Linked DNA regions of Natronosporangium hydrolyticum. The protein of the gene in region 2 interacts with the protein of the main gene of each other region in a pairwise test. Links are inferred from orthologs where the notes say so. Each region holds a gene or a part of one and is shown on either strand. Other genes may lie near its edges. The genes, in order: JQS43_RS18355 and JQS43_RS19125.

Region 1 (3,269 bases), 190 kb from region 2 along the record:
GACGCTGCTGCCGGACTGGCTGACGGTGGCGTTCCAGCCGGGTGGTTCGACGGTCTGGCCGGCGGAGTAGTCGTAGGTCAGGCTCCAGCCGTTGATGGTGCTGCTGCTGTTGTTGGTGATGGTGACGTTGGCGGTGTAGCCAGGGCTGCCACCCCAGTTGTTGGCCTCGTAGGCCACCGCGCAGTCACCGGAGCCCGGCGGCGGGGTCGTCGGCGGGGTTGTGGGCGGCGTGGTCGGCGGCGTGGTGGGCGGCGTGGTCGGCGGGGTCGAGCCACCGAGCTGCTGCAGCACCGCGTCGTACGCCGGCTTCGTGTTGAAGTTGTCGTCCCACATCAACGGGGCGCCCTCACCGGGGAAGTGGTCCGGAACCCAGGACTGGGCGTCGTGCAAGCCCCAGACCGTGACCCCGGCGCAGGCCGAGACGTTCTGGCAGATCTGGAAGACCTCGGCGTAGTCGCTCGCCTGCTGCTGCAGGCTCTGCTGGGTCGGCGGCATGCTCATCCGGATGTCCAGCTCGGTGATCCAGATCTCCAGCCCCAGGTCGGCGAAGCGCTGCAGGTTCTGCTGCATGTTGCCGGGGACCTGACCCACGATCAGGTGGGCCTGGAAGCCCATGCAGTCGATCGGGGTGCCCCGCGACTGCATGCCCTGCACCAGGTCGTAGTACGCGGTGCTCTTGGTGTTGATGCCGTCGATGCTGTAGTCGTTCAAACACAGCGTGGTGCTGGGACTCGCCTGCCGCGCGTACTGGAACGCCTGGTCGATGTAGCCCTCGCCCATGCCCTGCAGCCAGAACGAGTTCCGGAGCTGGCCGCCATTGTCGTCGATCACCTCGTTGGCGACGTCCCACCGGGGCACCGAGCTGCCGAAGTGGTTCATGACCGTGTCGATGTGGGTCTGCATCGCCTGGTCAAGGGCGCTGCCGCTGAGGTTCTGCAGCCAGCTCGGCGCCTGCGAGTGCCAGACCAGAGTGTGCCCATACACCTGCTGGTTGTTCTGCTGCGCGAAGTTGACGATCTGGTCGGCCGGGCCGAAGTTGAAGTTGCCCTGGGACGGCTGGATGGTCTCCCACTTCATGTGGTTCTCGGCCGTAAGGGAGCTGAACTCGGAGGCGGCGAGGTTGCCGTAGGTGGAGTTGTTGAGCAGGTCGGGGGTGACCGCCACGCCGACGAGCATGTCGCCGGCGGCGTTGCGCAGGCCACCCTGGGCCTGGGCAGGGGGACTGACGACAACCGCGCCGACCGCGGCTATGAGAGGTACGACGAGCCATCCGGCGGCCCGGCGTAGGAAAGCGTTTTCCATTGGCCGGTCTCTCCTTCGGGGGAATAATCGGAACCGATGCATCGATGGAAGCGCTTCCACATTCTCGGCTGGTCACGCCCGCAGTGTCAACCGTTGTTGCCGGTAAATTTCCGAAAGTTTCGATATCGGTACCGGTAATCTCACGGACTGATCAGCCGCTCCGCCGCACCTCGTACGCGTGCGTGGCTGGCGAGCCGAGGTACTCCTGCTCGCGCAGCCGGCACCAGGCCGGGATGTCGTTGGCCGCCGCCGGATCGTCGGCGAGCACCCGCACCACCGCGCCGACCGGCAGCTCGGGCAACCGTCGCGCCAAGTGGATGACGGGTAGCGGACACCGCTGCCCCCGGCAGTCGAGCACCTCGACCGGACCGGTCATACCCCGATCTCCGCCCGCAGCCGCGCGACCACCTCGGGCAGCTCCGCCAAGAACCGGTCCACCTCCGCAGCGGTGGTCTCCCGGTGGAGTGAGAGCCGGATGTTGCCGTGCGACAGCACCCCCATCGCCGCCAGCACATGGCTCGGCCGCAGCGTCTCGGCGGTGCACGACGAGCCGGACGAGACCGCGAAGCCGCGCCGATCCAACTCGTGGAGCAACGCCTCGCCGTCCACATAGAGGCAGGAGAAGGTGACCACATTCGGCAACCGCGCCACCGGGTCGCCGACGATCTCGACCTCGGGCACGGTCGCCGCCACCCGCTCCCGGATCCGGTCCACCAGCGGGGCCAACCGCGCCGCCTCGGCCGAAGCCTCCGCCGCCGCCGCCCGCAGCGCCGCAGCGGCGGCGACCACGGTGGGTAGCGCGGCGCCGACCGCGCCGCTGGGCGGCGCCGTCCACCGGGTGCCCTTCCGGACCACCAGCAGACCGACGCCGGGCGGCCCGCCCCATTTGCGGGCTGAGCCGGTCAGCAGCGACCAGCCCGCGGGCACCGGGATCCGGCCTAGCGACTGCGCCGCGTCGACCAGCACCGGCACCCCGCTCGCGTCGGCCGCGGCGAGCGCCGCCGGGAGCGGCTGCACCGTCCCCACCTCGTGACTGGCGCTGATCAGTACCCCGAGCCGGACCCCCGGGGTAGCGATCGCTCGCCGCCAACGGTCGAGGTCGAGCCGCCCGAGCAGGTCCACCGGTACCGGCTCGGCGGCGGCGTCGCCGGCGGCCGCGAACACCGACGAGTGCTCGATCGCCGAGTGCACCACCGACCCGGGCGGCGCCGGCCGACCGTCGACGGCGAAGACGCCGTGGATCGCGGCCGCCACCGCTGCGGTCCCGCTGCCGGTGAAGATCACCTCATCCGGGCGTACCTGGAGGGTTGCGGCGACCGCTTCGGTCGCCGCGTCGAGCAGCTGGCGGGCGCGGCGAGCGGCGCTGTAGAGCTTGCCCGGGTCGGCCCAGCCGTCGTCGAGTGCGGCCAGCAACGCCTGCCGGGCCACCGGGTGCGGCGGGGCGGCGGTAGCGGCGTCGAAGTACACCGGGGCCGGGTGGTTCGCGGCGGCTGGGCGCTCGGATGTGCTCACCTCTCGACTGTAGGACCGCCCGCCCCACGCCCGGCACGCCTGCCGGGGTCCGGTACTCTGCCTGCGTCGGGCAGCCGTAAGGAGGCATGAGCTGGTGGGCACGAAAGCGTCGCGGGGCAGGGTCGCCGTACGCGCGAGCGGGCTCGCGGTCGGCGGTGCGGCGTTGATCACGCTGCTGAGCGGCTGCCTTCAGGAGGTCGGCGAGGTCTTCGACGGCTTCGGCTGGCCGCAGGGCGGGATCACCGACCAGTCCCAGCGGATGTACGACATGTGGATCGGCTCCGTGCTCGCGGCGCTGCTCGTGGGCTTCCTGGTCTGGGGTCTGATCTTCTGGTGCCTGATCCGGTACCGCAAGCGCAGCGATGAGCTGCCCACCCAGACCCGGTTCAACCTCCCGATGGAGGTGCTCTACACGATCACGCCGTTCCTGGTGATCGCGGTGCTCTTCTACCACA
Region 2 (3,200 bases):
CGGATCCGAGCACAATGTCACCGTCCGAATCCTGCCGGTAAGCCACCACGGCTTGGCCCGGGGCGATGCCCTGGGCGGGGCTCCGCAGCTGCGCGGTGAACTGATCACCGGCCAGCGTGACCACCGCCGGCACCGGGCTGCCGTGGGCGCGGAGCTGCACTTCACACTCGACCGGCCCAGCGGGCGGCGGCGAGCCGGTCCAGACCGGGCGTTCGGCGTGCACCGTCCGGACCGCCAGCGCCTCGGCCGGGCCAACGGTCACGGTGTTACTTACCGGCGTGATCGACAGCACGTAACGCGGTCGACCATCCGGGGCGGGCCGCTCCAGCCCGAGCCCGCGTCGCTGACCCACCGTGTACGCGTAGGCCCCGCTGTGCTCGCCCAGCACCTCGCCGGTCTCCGCATCGACGATCTCGCCCGGTTCGTCACCCAGCCGCTGCGCCAGGAAACCACGGGTGTCGCCGTCGGCGATGAAGCAGATGTCATGCGAGTCAGGCTTCTCCGCCACCGCCAGGCCACGCTGAGCCGCCTCCGCCCGCACCTGCGCCTTGGTCAGCTCACCCAACGGGAAGATCGACCGGTCGAGCTGCGCCCGGGTCAACACCGCCAGCACGTACGACTGGTCCTTCGCCGCATCGACACTACGGCGCAGTAGCCCGTCGGCGCCTAGTCGGGCATGGTGGCCGGTGACCACCGCGTCGAACCCGAGCGCGACCGCGCGGTCCAGCACCGCCTCAAACTTGATCTTCTCGTTGCAGCGCAGGCACGGGTTCGGGGTCCGGCCGGCGGCGTACTCAGCGACGAAATCCTCGATCACGTCGGTGTGGAAACGCTCGGCCATATCCCAGACGTAGAACGGGATACCGATGACATCGGCGGCCCGGCGGGCGTCACGGGAATCCTCGATCGTGCAGCAGCCGCGGGCGCCGCTGCGATAGGTCTGCGGGTTGCGGGACAGCGCCAGGTGCACGCCGGTCACGTCATACCCGGCCGCCACGGCTCGGGCCGCCGCCACCGCCGAGTCGACTCCCCCGGACATCGCCGCCAGCACTCGCACGGGCCCTACCCTACCGCGCCGGCGTAGCTCAGCCAGCGGCCCGCCGCGCCCGCTCCACCGCCGCCGGCAGCGCCGCCACCAGCGCGTCAACCTCTTCGGTTACGGAAGTGTGCCCGAGCGTAAACCGCAGTGACGAGCGCGCCACCGGCTCGTCGGCGCCCATCGCCAGCAGCACGTGGGACGGCTGGGCCACCCCGGCCGAACAGGCCGACCCGGTGGAACACGCAACCCCCTGCGCGTCCAGCAGCAACAACAGCGCGTCGCCCTCGCACCCAGGGAAAGAGAAATGGGCGTTACCGGGCAGCCGATGCACCGGGTCACCGTTATAGACCGCCTCCGGCACCGCCGCCCGTACCTTGCTGACCAACTCGTCCCGCAACGTGGCCAACCGCGCGGCGTGCTCCTGCTGGCCCTTCACCACCATCTCCACGGCCACCGCGAACGCCGCCACACCGGCGACGTCGAGGGTGCCGGAGCGGACATCGCGCTCCTGCCCGCCCCCGTGCAGCAGCGGCGTGCAAGGCACGTCCCGCGCCAGCAACAGCGCACCCACACCGACCGGCCCGCCCAGCTTGTGGCCGGTGACGGTCAGCGCGGCGACACCGGCGGCCGCGAAGTCGACCGGCACCTGCCCGACGGCCTGAATGGCATCAGTGTGCAGCGGAATCCCGTGCTCGGTGGCGACCTGCGCCAACTCCGCCACCGGTTGCACCGTGCCCACTTCGTTGTTGGCCCACATGGTGCTGATCAGCGCCACCTCACCCTGGTGATCGGCGCAGAACTCCGCCAGCAGGTCCGGATCCACCCGGCCACGGGAGTCCACCGGCAGCCAGTGCACCGCTGCCGCCTCGTGCTCGGCCAGCCAGGCGACCGCGTCGTGCACCGCGTGGTGCTCGATCTGGCTCGCGACCACCAGCGAACGGTCCGAGGAAGCCGCCCGGCGCGCCCAGAAAATACCCTTCACCGCGAGGTTGTCGCTCTCGGTACCCCCACCGGTGAAGATCACCTCCGAGGGTCGAGCCCCCAACGCGGCGGCGATCCGCTCCCGCGACTCCTCCACCCGGCGCCGGGCACCCCGACCGGCGGCGTGCAGCGACGACGGGTTACCCAGCTCACGGGCGGTGGCCACGTACGTCTCCAGCGCCTCGGGCAGCATCGGCGTCGTGGCGGCGTGGTCAAGGTAGGCCATTCTGCCTAGCGTAGTCCGGGGTAACGGCCGAGTCAGTTACGCGCTGCCGCAGAGCCGACAGAGCGGACAAGAAGTGAAAACCCACCAGACCGCCATTAGTGATCATAGAGCTTGAGTCGCCACAACCCGAGCCGAACTCGGAACCTGCACCGGGCCGAGTGCCACGACCCATCCTCCGGACCGGCGCTGACCGGATCCGGGCAGCGGAGCGCCGCACCCGAGGCGGTCTATCAAGCGGCGTCGGGCTATAGTGTACGAACTTTAGGCCAAGATGGAGTGACGACTCGAAGTATCGAACCTCGATCGAAACATCTAAAGTTTGCTTAGCTGGCAGCTATCCGTTACCTTCAGTGAGTCCCCCAACCCCATCAATGGAGGCACTCGTGACTAACCCGCCAGAAGCCCCCCCGGTCGCAAGCTGAGTAACGCGCGTAGAGCAGGTGTAGTCGCGCTGATGTCAGCCGTCCTGGCAGCCTCGAGTCTGGCAGTGATCACTCCAGCGTCCGCAGCCAGCAGCGAGCCCGAGGATCAGTCGATCTTCTCGTGCACCTGGGTCACCGGCCGAGACGGTAGCAACCATCGGCAGTACACCACAAACAACGTTCCGAGCGCATGGCCGTGCAGCGAGATCGGCGCCCGGCATTTCTACTACACCGACAGCGGATACTCCGCGTGGACACCATGGGTGGTCGCCAGCGGGATCAGCCCGACCACCCCGACCACGGTGTATTCCCCAACCGTCGCCTACTACTCAAGAGGTTCCGGTTATGGAAACTGAGAGCAGGATCCAGTGAGGATCCGTACATCCTTGGTAGCCGTCGCAGTCGCGGCGGCTACCGCCGCATGCTCCGGTGATGACGCTGGAACCGGCGAAGACGACAGTCGCTTCGCGACCACCATCGAAAACGCGCTCGAACGCGCGCGTGAGCTGGGCGCCTCGGACGTACAGATCGA

What was found.
Region 1: the proteins of JQS43_RS19125 (region 2) and JQS43_RS18355 interact in binary tests that used the Escherichia coli proteins (3 or more experiments, as listed by UniProt). The link is inferred for Natronosporangium hydrolyticum from one-to-one orthologs.

The regions. Positions count from the first base shown.
Region 1 is NZ_CP070499.1:4,090,422-4,093,690, reverse strand. The notes cover bases 67-3,022. They hold JQS43_RS18355 (sulfurtransferase TusA family protein), read right to left. Parts: upstream 1,679-3,022; coding sequence 1,454-1,678; downstream 67-1,453. Other genes in these bases: ctaC (aa3-type cytochrome oxidase subunit II), read left to right, coding at 2,909-3,022; JQS43_RS18350 (cysteine desulfurase family protein), read right to left, coding at 1,675-2,814; JQS43_RS18360 (endo-1,4-beta-xylanase), read right to left, coding at 67-1,302. Outside these bases: more of JQS43_RS18360, read right to left, coding at 1-66; more of ctaC, read left to right, coding at 3,023-3,269. UniProt on the Escherichia coli protein: Sulfur carrier protein involved in sulfur trafficking in the cell. Part of a sulfur-relay system required for 2-thiolation during synthesis of 2-thiouridine of the modified wobble base 5-methylaminomethyl-2-thiouridine (mnm(5)s(2)U) in tRNA.
Region 2 is NZ_CP070499.1:4,275,709-4,278,908, forward strand. What follows is about bases 167-3,053. They hold JQS43_RS19125 (cysteine desulfurase family protein), read right to left. Parts: upstream 2,247-3,053; coding sequence 1,086-2,246; downstream 167-1,085. Other genes in these bases: mnmA (tRNA 2-thiouridine(34) synthase MnmA), read right to left, coding at 167-1,057; JQS43_RS19130 (hypothetical protein), read left to right, coding at 3,037-3,053. In the rest of the region: more of mnmA, read right to left, coding at 1-166; more of JQS43_RS19130, read left to right, coding at 3,054-3,200. UniProt on the Escherichia coli protein: Master enzyme that delivers sulfur to a number of partners involved in Fe-S cluster assembly, tRNA modification or cofactor biosynthesis. Catalyzes the removal of elemental sulfur from cysteine to produce alanine.